Regions from separate parts of the Nocardia callitridis genome, predicted to be linked through region 3. Evidence: riboswitches for the same ligand, from Rfam matches in the RefSeq annotation. Region 3 holds a riboswitch; each other region holds the start of a gene.
The links. A riboswitch is a leader RNA that binds a small molecule or an ion and turns the genes downstream of it on or off. The one in region 3 is predicted to bind cobalamin.

Region 1 (3,745 bases), on a different contig from region 3:
CACGCAACGAAGCGCGTGCCTCGGCGAACTTCGCGTCCCACGCTGGGCGATGCCAGCCGGTGCCATTGTTCGGTGCGTCGGTGACCATGGTCTGGCCGTAGAAATAGTCCAGGCTGTAATTCCACATCCCCAGGTGGGTGAGCGGCTGCTTGCCCGCGACGATCGCGAAATAGGTGTCGGCGGGTACGGATTCGAGTGCGATGGTGATACCGGCGGCCTTGGCCTGTTCGGCGAACAGTGTCGCCGATTCGACCATGCCGGGGATGGCGTCGGCGGTGTGCATGGTCACCTGGAGGTTCTCTTTGCCCGCTGCCTTCAGCAGGGCTCTGGCCTGTTGCGGGTCGTAGGAGCGTTGCGGCAGCGTGTCGTCATAGAAGGGAGCACCCTTGCCGTAGGTGTCGTTGCCGATCTCGGCGTAGCCGTAGTAGACGGAATCGACCATGGCCTGTCGGTCGACCGCGAGGCGCATCGCCTGGCGCACTCGCACGTCGTCGAAAGGCGCCATGTCCGAACGCATCTGGAAACAGTTCATCAATCCGAATTGCGGCACGAGCAACTTGATGCCCTGGTCGCTGTCGGCACTCTGCGCCTGTACATAGGACATTTCCTGGACCATCTCCGCGTCACCGGAGAGGAACGCGTTCATCCTCGCCTCGGTTTCGGCGATCTGGATGACTTCCACCTCGTCGAGCAGAACCTGCCCGTCCCAGTAGCGTTCGTTGCGGCGCAGCAGAGTGCGATCGCCGGGCGACCAGCTCGCGAGCGCGTAGGGGCCGGTGCCGACGGGCAGCGTCCTGTCGTCGAAGGTGCTGGTGCCGTCCTTGATCACGTAGCAGTACCAGCCGGCCAGTACCGATCCGAAGTCGGCGATCGGTGCCCGCATCGCTACGTCCACGGCGAGGTCGCCGTCGGTGCGGGTGTTCGCGATATCGATGATCGCGACGTCGCCCGCCGAACGCTGCCTCGGGTTGACCATGCGTTGAAAACTCCAGAGCACATCACGCGAGGTGAGCGGGGTTCCGTCGCTGAAGACGATGCCGGGACGCAGCGTGATCCGCCAGCGGCTGCCGTCGGCGTTGGGCTCGACCGATCGCGCGAGCCGGTAGCGCAACGTCAGATCGTCGTTGTAGGCGACCAGCTTGTCCCAGACATTCTTGGAGACGACACCGCCCGCGGAACTGCCCGCGTCGAAGGGGTCGAGCACGTCGGCGCTCGCGGAGCGACCCGCGACGACGGTGCGTAGTCGACCGCCGGGTCGGGGCGGGCCGACCGGAATGTCGGTGGCGTCGGTGCCGCAACCGGTCAGCGATGCGGCGAGCGCGGCGGCGCCGAGTGCGCCGCCCACCAGAAAGCTCCGGCGCCCTAAGGGGTGCCGAGCCGATGTGGAGTTGTTCATGGCCATCCTCGTGGGTGTGTCCCGATACAGCGGGCGCAGGTGTCCTGGCTCCCGGATCGACGCGCACCGCCGGCCTTCCAACCTGGGTAGGTCGTGACCACTGAATTGGCGGATTACTCCTCGGTGACAGTTGCGGGACAGCCCCGGATTCGCACCGGTGTTCCCTACGCCGTTCACCGACGTTACAAGACCGCGCGATGGCGCGTCGGCACGCGGCCGTGGTCACGGCGAAAGGCGAACCGGGCGTGGACGATTCCGACGCTCGGCGAATCCGCTGCGGATCAGCGCAGGTCAGCCAGCCGCATAGGTGGCGTGCCCGCCCGCGCGCTGCACGACACGGGCGAGTTCGGCATTGAAGTAGTCGGCGGCCTCGATATTGGTGAGGTGTCCGGTCGGCCACACTCGGTAGGACGCCAGGTTTCCGGCCTCGCGCAGGATGTCGGCGATGCGCCGCGACATCCGTTTCGGCAGGAGATGGTCGTGCTCGCCCGCGATGACGGTGGTCGGCACCGTCAAATACTTGGCGGCATCGCCCAGTTCGAGGTTCGCCAGCATCGCGGCGTGACGTCCCCGCGCCAGCGGACGACACGATCGCACGATGCCCAGCGCGAAATCGACCTGGTCGGCGGTCGCGTGCTTGGACATCACCCGCGCCTTCAGCAGGAAGTTCACCGGCCAGCCGCCCGGCAACGGCAGCGGGGAGGTGAGCAGGGTTTCGGCGAAGATGATCGGCACCCGAATGCTGGCGCCGAGCACCGTGACCGGCTTGTCGCCGACGGTGAGCGGCTTGTTCAGCAGCGGGAGCAGATCGGTGTCGTAGCGGATACCGCCCGAAGAGGTGTTGACCAGCATGACGGCGGCGGCGCGGCGGCGTACCTGCTCGGGATACCGTGCGGCCCACGCCTGCACCGTGATGCCGCCCATGCTGTGGCCGACCAGTACCGCGCGCTGACCGGGGTGCAGGGTGGCGTCGAGTACGGCGGCGAGGTCGTCGGCGAGGGTTTCGCGGCTGGGCAGCGTACGGCCGGGTTCGCTGCTTCCGTGCCCGCGCTGGTCGTAGACGACCACGCGGTGGTTCTCGGCGAACGCGTTGATCTGCGGGTTCCAGTATTCGAGGCAGCAACTCCAGCCGTGGATCAGCACGATGACGTCGCCATCGGCGGGCCCGTAGGAGTGCACGCGCAGACGAGCGCCGTCGACGGTGGTGACCGGAACAACCTGATGCGGTGTGGTCGGCGCGTTCAGTGCGGCGGTGCGATAGGCCCGCGATCGCAATCCCGCGCGATAAGCGGCGGTCAACGCGCCGTTGGGGGCACCGGCCAGCGCCTGGATGGACGTCTGAATCGTCTTTGTCAGCATCAGGCACTCCTTTGTGTCCGCCACCACATTACCGTGCAAGCCCAGTGCTAGCTAGTGCTAGCAGTCCAGGTGGTGGCCCTGACTCACTGGTAGTAATACCCACGGATCGGTACGTTCATGCCTGAAATCGACCATCCGGAGGGCACCGATCTGTCCTATGCCGTCGGCATACTGCGCGCATGACCTCCGATTCGATCGGTTTCGAGCCGCCGATTCCCGTGCAGCGGATCTTCGACGTCACCAAGGCTTACGGGTTCTATCGCGACTATCTGGGATTCGTCGTCGACTGGGAGTACAGGTTCGACGACCTGCCCGGTGGCGGCCCGCTCTACGCGCAGGTATCGCGTGCCTCGATGACGCTGCATTTGAGCGAGCATCACGGCGACGGCACGCCGGGCACCGTGCTGTGGATCGCTGTGCACAACGTGGACGCCCTGCACGCGGAATTGGCGGACGTGGAATACGGCTTCGCGCGGCCCGGCGCTCCCGAGGACGGGCCAGGTGGGCGTGGGTTCGAGCTCATCGACCCGTTCGGGAATGTGCTGCGCTTCGCGCAGAGCTCCTGACGTCGTCGGATATCGATACCGTGGCGGCGTGCCGCGGCGCGCGGCTACCGTGGGTGCTTGTGGAGAACGCGCATGTTGCCCCCGAACCCACGGCCGAGGCCGAATCGGCGCCGCTGGCGCGTGGAGTTGCGGGAGCTTGGATTCCGTTGCTCGTAGCGGGTGCCGGGATCGGCGTCGGGGTATTACTGCATCTGCGTGACCCGCATGTCGAAGGTTCCTATGGGATCTGCCCGCTCTACGCGCTGGCCGGGATCTATTGCCCCGGTTGCGGTGGCATGCGGGCGGTGCACAACCTGACCGAGGGTCACATCATCGACTCGTTGCACAGCAGTCTGCTGGCGATTCCGCTGGTACTCGCGTTCGTGCTGTGGGTGGGCGATTGGACGGTTCGTGCCTGGCGCGGCGAACCCATGCGGTTACCGGC
Region 2 (3,745 bases), 1.4 Mb from region 3:
TCGGGAATGCCTTGGGCGACAAGAATCATCCGCGCCGGATCACCGGGAGCCAGCGGCATCAACGCCCAGATGAGCACGCTGGCGCCGAACAGGGTGACAAGGGCCTCGAACACCCTGTGCCGTGCCAGGGTGAGAACACGCATCGGTGCCGCCGTCAGGCGCCGGTGCGGCTGGTGATGTGGCGTCGCACGTTCGACACGGTGTAATCGGCCCACTCCGGCCCGGTCACCACCGTGAAGTATTTGAAGGTGCCCGCGACAACATAGGCCTGCTCGGCCACCAGAATTCGCTGCGCGCGCTCCAGTAGCTGATCGCGGCGCCCTGGATCGAATTCACCACGCAGTTGTCGGCCGATGTCATCGATCTCGGCATTCGCGACACCTTGCGCATTGGACGAACCACCGGTGGTCCACCGCACCAGGTACGGCTGGACGGGATCGGCGGTGCCCGAGAGCGAACCACTGAGCGCCACCGACGATTCCCACGCCGTCGGGTCCTTCTTCACCTCGGCGGAGTCCTCGGCATTGTCGATGCGCAACGCGAATCCGGCCTTGGCGACCTGATCCTGAATCGCGATCGCCACATCATTGGTCTCCGGGCCCTGCGCCTGGGTAACGAAGCGCACCACCAGTTTCCGTCCGTCCTTCTGCCGGATTCCGTCGGGTCCGGTCCGCCAACCCGCATCGTCGAGCAGCCGTTGGGCCGCATCGAGGTCGTGCACCTGATCGGCAACGGCGAACGGCATGTTCTGCGGATAGAGCCCGGTGGCCGCCTCGAATTGGCCGTTGCCGACATCGGCGGCGACGGCCTCGTAGTCGATGGCGGCGGCGAAGGCCTTGCGCACCGCGACATCCGTGAAAATCCCCGCCTTGGCGTTCATCTCCACCAACAGCGACTGCAACGCCTCCGGCGACGACAACACGTGCGTGTCGGAGTCACCCTGGAGTTCGAGCTGCGCCGAGGTCGACGGATAGAACGCCATATCGGCCTCGCCGCTGCGCACGCCGGCCAGGCGCGCCTGCTCGTCGGGGACCACCCGCACGGTGACGCCCCGCAGCGGCGGTGGGCCCTCCCAATGCCGCGGATAGGGAGCCAAAACCAGATTGTCGGGCGACCATTCGGTGATCTCGTAGGGCCCCGAGTAAGCACCGGCGCCGACGATCTTCGCCGAATCACCGCCCGCGGCCGCCATCGCCGCGACATCGTAGATCTGCAAGGAGTTGTCGCGAGCTGCCAGCGCCGCGGGCACCATGGCGTTGGGTCGCGGCGTGGTCAGCACGACCTTTCCGCCTTCGACGGTCGCGGTGGTGGCGGGATCCAAATACACCTGTGCCGCCGAGGACCGTGCGATCTGCCTGGTGAGCGCGGCGGCGACAGCGGGAGCGTCGACGGGCGCGCCGTTTTGGAAGGTGACACCGTCGCGCAAGGTCACCACCCAGCGGGTGTCGCCGTCGCGGGAGACGTCGCGGGCCAGCCAGGGTTGGACCGTGCCGTCCTCGGCGACCTGCAACAGATTCTCCGCCACGCCCCAGTCGAACAGCCAGTTCGTTCCGGTGCCGATCGGGTCGAGCCCGGCGATCTTGTAGGAGTTGTAGATCGTCAGCGTGCCGTCACCGGACTCGCGTAATCGGTGCGCGGCGGCCGCCGCGTCTGTCGGGGTATCACCGGCCCCGCAGGCGGGCAACACCATCGCGACAGCGAGCAGTGCGGCCGAGATGACGGCACGGGTGGAACGCCGACGCGGTAGGACATCGCGGGCATGGTCGGGTAGCCGCACGGCGTGACGCCGAGCGCGGCGAGTGAACACTCGCATCTTCATCCTCGTGAAATTCGATCCTGAACTGCGGAGCAGGTGTCCTGGCTCCCGGATCAACACTCGCCTTCGGCCTTCCAACCCAGGCAGGTCGTGGCCATCGGATGAAGGTTTGCTACTCGGTCACAGTTGCGGGACAGCCCCGGATTCGCACCGGTGTTCCCTGCGCAAGGAACTTAGCATCAGCCGTCTCGTCGGTTTGCTGCCCGAGGCGCGCATGCCATGCCGGAACGATCGCCGCCGGGCCCGTTCGAGCACGCGACGTCGTTCAGACGCGGGCGAAGCGGGCGCCCCAGGCCCGGAGCTCGTCGCGCAGTGCCTCCGGCTCGATCACGTCGAATTCCGCGTTCAACGTGCCGAGGCCCATGATCGGCCATTCCATGGAGTCGGCGCTCATCAGGACTCGGCAGTGGCGCAGATCGATGGTCTCCACGGTGCACCAGCGGCCGATGCGCTCGCGCACATACTGCGCGGGCGCACGGACCACCACCTCGATCCGGTGGGGCCGGCGCGCCTGATCCATTCCGGCACGGACGAATTCGGCGGCATCGGCGGCGGGAAGTTCGCGCGGACGGAACCGAGAACCGTCGCCCGACGGGTCGACGAGCCGGTCCAACCGGAAACTGCGCCAGCCGTGCCGGTCGAGGTCGTAGGCGACGAGATACCACCGGCGACCCAGTGCGACAAGGCGATGCGGCTCGGTGTGGCGCTGCGTTCGCCGACCGCCCACGGCGGTGTAATCGAATCGAAGACGCTCATTGTCGCGGCACGCGGTGGCGACGGTGGTGAGCGCGACCGGATCCGTACCCCGGCCGTCCGGTGCGCTCCACGCCGCGGGCACGGTCATCGTGCGCAAGGCGTCGACGCGTTGACGCAGGCGCGGGGGCAGCACCTGAATCACCTTGGCCAGCACCCGAACCGAGGGTTCCGCGAGCCCCTCAACGGTCCCGTGCACGGCCGCCTGCATGCCGACGACCAGCGCTACCGCTTCCTCGTCGTCGATCATCAAGGGCGGCAGCGCGGCACCCGGCGTGAGCTGGTAGCCGCCGTCGACACCCCGATGCGCCTGCACCGGGTATCCGAGTTCGCGCAACCGCTCGACATCGCGCCGCAGGGTTCGCCCCGAAACCTCTAGCCGATCGGCCAGTTCGATGCCCGGCCAGTACTTGTGTGTCTGTAGCAAGGACAGCAGTCGCAGTGTCCTGACGCTGGTGTTCGCCATATTTTCCAGTCTTCCCGCTATTGCGGACAGAAAGTGACCGCAATAGGTCATAGCGTAGCCATCGACGCACGAACCGACCATTGAATCCCCAGTTCGAAAGGCTGACCATGACCTCGACAACGCCCGTCGACCCGACCACCTCGACCGAACGTGACGACCTGCTCGCCGAGTTGAACCAGGCACGCTTCTTCCTGCGGCACACTGCCCAGAACCTCACCGACGAGCAGTCCGCGGCGCGCACCACCGTCAGCGAGTTGTGTGTGGCTGGCCTGATCAAGCACGTCACCGAGGTCGAACGCAACTGGGTCGGCATCATCCGTGGTGACAATTCGGGCATGAAGGACTTCGATGACATGACCGAAGCGGATTTCCAGAAGCGGGTCGACGAGTTCAAGCTGCTGCCCGGTGAAACGCTCGCAGAGGTCGTCGCGGCCTACGACGAGGTGGCGGCCGAGACCAATGCCCTCGTCGCGACTATCGATCTGAACAGCCGGTGGCCACTGCCGAAGGCACCGTGGTTCCAAGAAACGAGCAGGTCGACCCGCCGCGTGCTCATCCACATCATTGCCGAAACCGCCCAGCACGCGGGCCACGCCGACATCATTCGCGAGGCGATCGACGGTCAGAAGAGCATGGGCTGAGCGCAGCCGGCTTGCCTACCGGCGGCGCCGGTGGTGGTCGTGGGTCGAGCTCCCCGAGACAAGGTGCTA
Region 3 (3,745 bases):
ATTCCTGACTCAGCCCCAGCTCACGCAGCGACTCCCCCGCCGCGATCCGCATTTGCGCCTGCACCAGATCGACATCGGTGATTTCCTCGGTCACCGTGTGCTCCACCTGAATACGCGGATTCATCTCGATGAAGACGTGGTTGCCGCGCTCATCGAGCAGGAACTCCACCGTGCCGGCGCAGCTGTAGCCGATCTGGCGCGCGAACGCCACCGCGTCCGCGCAGATGCGCTCGCGCACCGCGGGATCCAGGTTCGGCGCGGGTGCGAGCTCCACAACCTTCTGATGCCGTCGTTGCACCGAGCAATCTCGTTCGAAAAGGTGAATCACCTCGCCGTGGCGATCGGCGAGAATCTGTACCTCGATGTGGCGTGGGTTCACCACCGCCTGCTCGAGGAACACGGTCGGATCGCCGAACGCCGACTCCGCCTCGCGCGAGGCGGCCTCGATCGACTCCCGCAGCGATTCCGGCTCGGCTACACGACGCATGCCACGTCCGCCGCCACCGGCCACCGCCTTCACGAAGATCGGGTAGTCCAATTCCGCCGAGGCCGCGAGCAATTCGTCGACGTCGGCACTGGGCGCACTCGAACGAAGCACGGGAAGCCCCGCGGCCCGTGCCGCATCGATCGCACGCGCCTTGTTGCCCGCCAGTTCGAGCACGTGCGCGGAAGGACCGATGAAGGTGATGCCCGCACGATCACACGCGGCGGCGAGATCGGGGTTCTCGGAGAGGAATCCGTAACCGGGGTAGATGGCGTCGACGCCCGCCGACACGGCGGCATCGATGATCGCGTCGATCGAGAGGTAGGCCCGGACGGGGTGGCCCTCCTCGCCGATCTGGTACGCCTCGGCCGCTTTCAGTCGGTGGACCGAATTACGATCCTCGTACGGGAACACGGCGACGGTCCCGATGCCGAGTTCGTACGCCGCGCGGAAAGCACGGATCGCGATCTCACCACGGTTTGCAACCAACACTTTCGAGAACATTGATTCAAGGTACCTGGCGCTCAGCCCAGGCACTATAGGCAACTCCCGATCTCGCCGATCTTCACAACCGAACATGGCAGCGTTGCGAAGTCCGGGTGACATGGCGGAAACATCCCCCACACGGGCCGTGCGCTGGCACGACTGCGCCCGCGCGCTGGGTGACCGGACACCGGGCGCGGGCACCGCGTTCGAACGCCTATGCTCGAGGGTGCAGCTGGTTCACCGAAGCGCGTACGAGATGGAGCCCCTACGTCGTGCGGAGGTGCCGAGCCCGATCGTCCGCAGGACGAAACGGTGAAGAGGGAACCCGGTGGGAATCCGGGACTGTCCCGCAGCGGTATGCAGGAACGACCACCGTCATGACGCACTGAGAGCACGGCACGCGCGAGCGGGTCGCTCGGGAAGCGACGGTCAGTAGGTCGGCCCGTAGGGGTCGGTGCCTGTGAGTCCGAAGACCTGCCAACTGTGCCGGATACGCCGTATCCGGCGGCCACCGCCTCGTGGATATGGGCGCGCGGACCACTACTTCGATGTGTCGGGCTCCCCTACCGGGTTCTCCGGCGGGTCGAAGGGTTCTCCGCACGCCCCGGCGATGGTCTGCTACCTCAGCACTGGAGAAGCCACATGACTGTTTCATCTCAGAAGCCGTTCACCGCAACAGTTCTCGGACTCCCACGGGTCGGCCCGCGGCGTGAGCTCAAGCGGGCCACCGAGTCCTATCTCGCGGGCAGGATCGATGCCGACGCGCTGCACGCCGTCGCACGGGACCTGCGGCGTGATCAGTTCGCCGAACTACTGGCCGCCGGCCTCGACTCGATCCCGGTAGGCACGTTCTCGTACTACGACCAGGTACTCGATACCGCCGTGTTGCTCGGCGCGTTGCCGCCGAGGGTCGCGGATATCGCGGATCCGCTGGATCGGTATTTCGCCGCCGCGCGCGGTAACGACACCGTCGAGCCGTTGGAGATGACCAAATGGTTCGACACGAACTACCACTACCTGGTGCCCGAGATCGGCGCGGACACGACGTTCTCGCTGAATCCGGAGAAGGTACTGCAGGAGCTGCGTGAGGCGATCGAGCTGGGCGTACCGGCTCGGCCGGTGGTGGTCGGGCCGATCACCTTCCTGAAGTTGGCCAAGTCCGCCACCGGATCACCGCTGGACCGACTGGGCGAGTTGGTCGGGCTGTATCGCGAATTGCTGCGACTGCTCGCCGAGGCGGGCGCGCAGTGGGTACAGCTCGACGAACCGGCGCTCGTCACCGATCTGACGGCGGACGAACTCGACGCGGTGCGCACCACCTACGCCGAATTGTCCTCGGCGGCCGAACGTCCCGCGATCCTGGTGGCCACCTACTTCGGTCACCCCGATGCGGCGTTGCCCGCCCTGGCCGGGACCGATATCGATGCGGTCGCACTCGATTTCACCGCGGGTGTCGATGTCGCCGCGGTGGCCGAGGTCCCCGCGTTGGCGAACAAGCTGTTGGTCGCGGGATTGGTCGATGGACGCAATGTCTGGCGCGCCGATCTCGACCATGGTCTTGCCATGCTCGCCACCCTGCTCGGCAGTGCGGACAGCGTCGCGGTATCCACCTCGTGCTCGCTGCTGCACGTGCCCTACACCCTGGCGGTGGAGACCGGGCTGGAGGAGCGGCTGCGTTCGTGGCTGGCCTTCGGCGCGGAGAAGGTCGCCGAGGTGCGGCTGCTCGCGACGGGGCTGGCCGAGGGTCCCGAGGCGATCGGCGCCGAATTGGCCGCCACGCGTGCGGCGTTGGCCTCGCGTAAGGCGGATCGCCGGCTGGAGGATCCACAGGTGCGTGCCCGACTGGCCGGGCTCGACGCCGAGGCCCTGCGTAGGGCGCCCGCCGAGGAACGCAGGGCGCTGCAACGGGATCGACTGCGACTGCCGTCGCTGCCGACCACCACCATCGGGTCCTACCCGCAGACCTCGGCCATCCGGTTGGCCAGGGCGGCGCTGCGCAAGGGTGAGATCGATCAGCAGGAGTACATCCGGCGGATGCGCGCCGAGATCGCCGAGGTGATCGCGCTCCAGGAGGAACTCGGCCTCGACGTGTTGGTCCACGGCGAGCCGGAGCGCAACGACATGGTGCAGTACTTCGCCGAGCAACTCGATGGCTTCGCGGCGACCGAGTTGGGCTGGGTCCAGTCCTACGGCACCCGGTGCGTGCGTCCGCCGATCCTGTTCGGGGACGTGGCTCGGCCGACGGCGATGACGCTGGACTGGATCACCTACGCGCAGTCCCTGACCGAGAAGCCGGTCAAGGGCATGCTCACCGGGCCGGTGACCATTCTGGCGTGGTCGTTCGTGCGTGATGACCAGCCGTTGGCCGATTCGGCGCGGCAGGTGGCCTTGGCGATTCGCGACGAGACGGTGGATCTGCAGGGTGCGGGTATCCGCATCGTTCAGGTCGATGAGCCCGCGTTGCGCGAGTTGTTGCCGTTGCGCGCGGTCGACCAGCCCGCGTACCTCGAGTGGTCGGTGCAGTCCTTCCGGCTGGCGACCTCGGGTGTCGCGGACACGACCCAGATCCACACGCACCTGTGCTACTCGGAGTTCGGTGCGGTGATCGACGCCATCGCCGGGCTGGATGCCGACGTGACTTCGATCGAGGCGGCCCGCTCGCACATGGAGGTGCTCGACGACCTCAACGCGGAAGGCTTCGACCTCGGGGTCGGCCCCGGCGTGTACGACATCCACTCGCCCAGGGTTCCCAGCGTCGAGGAGATCACCACCTCG
Region 4 (3,745 bases), 1.1 Mb from region 3:
CCGCGATGAGGACCATGGGCACCATCATCGGTGCCAATACCACGGCAGAGATCAGTGGTCGATAACCCAGGATGAGCTGAAGGAACTGGACGATCACCATGAAGCTGCCGAAGCTCACCATGAACTGGATGGTGACCACCATGGTGCCGCTGCCGAAGCCGCGTTCGGCGAACAACTTGATATCCAGCAGCGGATGGGCGACCCGCGATTCGATCCACACGAACAACCCCGCGGCCACCGCGCCGCCGAGGAATCCGCCGAGCACCACCGGCGACAGCCATCCCCGTGTCGGCGCCTCGATCGCGGCCACCACGACCAATCCGACAGCGGCGGCGACCGCGGCCGAACCCCACAGATCCAATGCCGGTCGTTGTTCATCGACCGACTCGGGGACCGTGAACGCGGCCGCGAGCAGTGCCAATCCGGCTAGCGACATACCGAGGAAGATCGACGTCCACGACCAGTATTCGAGCAGGAGCCCCGAACCGATGATGCCGAGAATGGCTCCGGCGCCGGCCATTCCCGCCCACAGGCCGATGGCGCCGCCTCGGCGCTCCTCGGGAAAGCTCGCGGTGAGCAGTGACAGCGTCGATGGCATCACGAACGCGGCGCCCGCACCGGCGAGCGCGCGGGTGCCGATCAGCCAGGTCGGATCGTTGACGAGCAACGGCACCGAAGACGCGGCCGCGAACACGCAGAGTCCCACGATCAGTACGACACGGCGTCCGTAGCGGTCGCCGAGCGCGCCGGCGGGCAGTACCAGGCAGGCCAGCGCCAGGGTGTAGCCGTCGATGATCCAGGTCAGCTCCTTCTGGGTGGAGCCGGTCGCGCCCGCGATCTCCGGGAGGGCTGTGTAGAGCGCCGCCATCGACGCGATCACCAGTGTCACCGCGAGACTGGCGACGACGAGCGTCCACCGTTGCGTGGCGGAGAGGCGGGTCGTGGTGAGTTCCATCGAGCCTCCGAAGTACCATGACAGAGCTAACAGGACTATCAGTATCGCTACGCTACTATCAGTATCATAAGTCGCGGAACAACAACAGACGCAGGCGAGTTCGAGAGGGGACCGGCGCAACTCATGACCATGACCGGTGCAGCCGACATGGATCCACGCAAGGCGCGCTCGCGTACCAGGCTGCTCGACGCCGCCGCGAGCTTGCTGACATCCGGTGGGGTGGAAGCGGTGACGATCGAGGCGGTCACCCGCATGTCGAAGGTCGCCCGCACGACTCTCTACCGGCACTTCGACAGCGTCGTCCGGCTGCGCGCCGCCACGCTGGAACGCCTGCTGCCCCCCGGTATCGAGCCGGCGCCGCAGGGCCCGCTACGCGAACGGTTGATCGATCTGCTGGTTCGACAGGCCGAGGTGGTCGACAACGTGCCCCTCCAGATCTCGACGTTGGCGTGGCTCGCGACGGGCGAGGGCACCGACACCGGCGACGTGAGTGAACTGACGGTGCTGCGGCAACGGCTCATCGAGCAATACCGCGTGCCCTTCGATCAGCTCTTCGATGCTCCCGAGGTGCGTGACCAGCTCGGCGAATTCGACACCACCCAGGTATTGTCGCAGCTCATCGGCCCGATCGTGTTCGTGCGGCTGCTCGGCATCTCCCCGACGACGCCCGCCGATTGCGCGCGGATCGTCGATGACTTCCTCGCCGCGCGATCGGTGCGTGGTGGGCAGGCGGATCGGGCACCGCGGGCCGACGGGTAGCATCTGCCGTGCTCGGCGGGCGACGAGGAAACCGGTGTAAATCCGGTGCGGTCGCGCCACTGTGAACAGCCAGACCCTCTCCGGCGAGCAGCAACCCCCGATGGGCGCGTAACCCGAGGAAGGCCGTCACCTGTGATTTTGCTGCTGTCCACCTCCGACACCGATCTGCTGAGCGCGCGCGCGAGCGGCGCACGCTACCGGTGGGGCAATCCCGCCCGACTGTTGGTGGAGGACCTGCCCGCCTTGCTCGACGGCGCCGAGTTGGTGATCGTGCGCATTCTCGGCGGTAAACGAGCATGGGAACCGGGGTTGGACGCGGTGCGCGCGAGCGGCGTCCCGATGGTCGCGCTCGGCGGTGAACTCGCGCCGGACGCGGAATTGATGGAGTGTTCCACCGTGCCGGGCGGTGTCGCCGCGGACGCGCACAACTACCTCGCCGCGGGTGGTGCGGACAATCTGCGTCAGCTGTACAACTTCCTGTCCGACACCGTGTTGCTCACCGGCCACGGTTTCGAGCCGCCGGTGCAGTTGCCGAGCTGGGGCGAGCTCGAGCGTGCGGCGGCGCCGCACGAGGTCGACCGCCCCACCGTCGCGGTGATCTATTACCGCGCACAGCATTTGGCGGGCAATACCACCTACATCGAGGCCATGTGCCTGGCTGTCGAGCAGGCGGGTGCGCGGGCACTGCCGTTGTATTGCGCCTCGCTGCGCACGGCGGAGCCGGAGCTGATCGACACACTGCGTCGGGCCGATGCACTGGTGGTCACCGTGCTGGCGGCGGGCGGAACCAAACCGGCTACCGCCTCGGCGGGTGGCGAGGACGAAGCGTGGGACGTCGGCGTGCTGGCGGACCTGGACGTGCCTATCCTGCAAGGCCTTTGCTTGACCAGTGGACGGGCGCAGTGGGCCGCCAACGACGACGGGCTTTCGCCACTCGACGTCGCCACGCAGGTGGCGGTGCCGGAGTTCGACGGCCGCATCATCACGGTGCCGTTCTCGTTCAAGGAGTTCGACGCCGACGGGCTGTCCACCTACGTGCCCGATCCTGAGCGAGCCGCACGGGTGGCGGGCATCGCGGTGCGGTACGCGCGCCTTCGTCACATTCCGGCCGAGCGCAAGCGGGTGGTGCTCATGCTCTCGGCCTATCCGACCAAGCACGCGCGCATCGGTAACGCGGTCGGCCTGGACACCCCGGCCAGCGCGATTCGACTGCTCACCGAGATGCGTTCGGCGGGTTACTATCTCGGCGAGCCGGGCGAGATTCCCGGTCTGGAGGAGCGCGACGGCGACGCGCTCATTCACGCGCTGATCGCGGCGGGCGGGCAGGACCAGGACTGGCTGAGCGCGCAGCAGTTGGAAGGCAACCCGATTCGCATCGGCGCCGAAGAGTACGCCGCATGGTTCGACACCCTGCCCGAGGATCTGCGCGCGGCGGTGATCGAGGCGTGGGGGCCGCCGCCGGGCGAGCAGTACGTGGATCGCTCCGCCGACCCGAAGGGCGAGATCGTGATCGCCGCTTTGCGTTTCGGCAATGTGGTGCTGATGGTGCAGCCGCCGCGCGGCTTCGGTGCGAACCCGGTCGCCATCTACCACGATCCCGATTTGCCGCCGAGCCACCACTACCTGGCCGCCTATCGCTGGCTCAGTGCCCCGGCGGGTTTCGCGGCCGACGCGATGGTGCACCTGGGCAAGCACGGCAACCTGGAATGGCTGCCTGGCAAAACCCTCGGCATGTCGGCCTCCTGCGGCACCGACGCGGCGTTGGGTGAGTTGCCGCTGATCTACCCGTTCCTCGTCAACGATCCCGGCGAGGGCACGCAAGCCAAGCGTCGCGCGCACGCCACCCTGGTGGACCACCTGATCCCGCCGATGGCACGCGCCGAAAGCTACGGCGATATCGCGCGGCTGGAGCAATTACTCGACGAGCACGCCAATATCTCCGCGCTCGACCCCGCGAAACTGCCCGCCATCCGCCAGCAGATCTGGACGCTGATGCGCGCGGCGAAGATGGATCACGATCTCGGCCTCGCC

Region 1: another riboswitch for cobalamin. It lies ahead of ABEA50_RS07695 (ABC transporter substrate-binding protein); the one in region 3 lies ahead of metE (5-methyltetrahydropteroyltriglutamate--homocysteine S-methyltransferase).
Region 2: another riboswitch for cobalamin. It lies ahead of ABEA50_RS11110 (ABC transporter substrate-binding protein); the one in region 3 lies ahead of metE (5-methyltetrahydropteroyltriglutamate--homocysteine S-methyltransferase).
Region 4: another riboswitch for cobalamin. It lies ahead of cobN (cobaltochelatase subunit CobN); the one in region 3 lies ahead of metE (5-methyltetrahydropteroyltriglutamate--homocysteine S-methyltransferase).

The regions. Positions count from the first base shown of each region.
Region 1 covers NZ_BAABJM010000001.1:1,809,688-1,813,432, forward strand. The annotation lists gene ABEA50_RS07695 (ABC transporter substrate-binding protein) at 1-1,396, opposite strand, end outside; cobalamin riboswitch at 1,432-1,582, opposite strand; gene ABEA50_RS07700 (alpha/beta fold hydrolase) at 1,688-2,755, opposite strand; gene ABEA50_RS07705 (glyoxalase superfamily protein) at 2,935-3,321, shown strand; gene ABEA50_RS07710 (DUF2752 domain-containing protein) at 3,381-3,745, shown strand, end outside.
Region 2 covers NZ_BAABJM010000002.1:505,299-509,043, reverse strand. The annotation lists gene ABEA50_RS11115 (ABC transporter permease) at 1-143, opposite strand, end outside; gene ABEA50_RS11110 (ABC transporter substrate-binding protein) at 155-1,819, opposite strand; cobalamin riboswitch at 1,831-2,008, opposite strand; gene ABEA50_RS11105 (helix-turn-helix transcriptional regulator) at 2,082-3,035, opposite strand; gene ABEA50_RS11100 (DinB family protein) at 3,143-3,676, shown strand.
Region 3 covers NZ_BAABJM010000002.1:1,935,500-1,939,244, forward strand. The annotation lists gene ABEA50_RS17555 (pyruvate carboxylase) at 1-988, opposite strand, end outside; cobalamin riboswitch at 1,247-1,466, shown strand; gene metE (5-methyltetrahydropteroyltriglutamate--homocysteine S-methyltransferase) at 1,613-3,745, shown strand, end outside.
Region 4 covers NZ_BAABJM010000002.1:875,896-879,640, reverse strand. The annotation lists gene ABEA50_RS12795 (MFS transporter) at 1-955, opposite strand, end outside; gene ABEA50_RS12790 (TetR/AcrR family transcriptional regulator) at 1,085-1,714, shown strand; cobalamin riboswitch at 1,691-1,813, shown strand; gene cobN (cobaltochelatase subunit CobN) at 1,847-3,745, shown strand, end outside.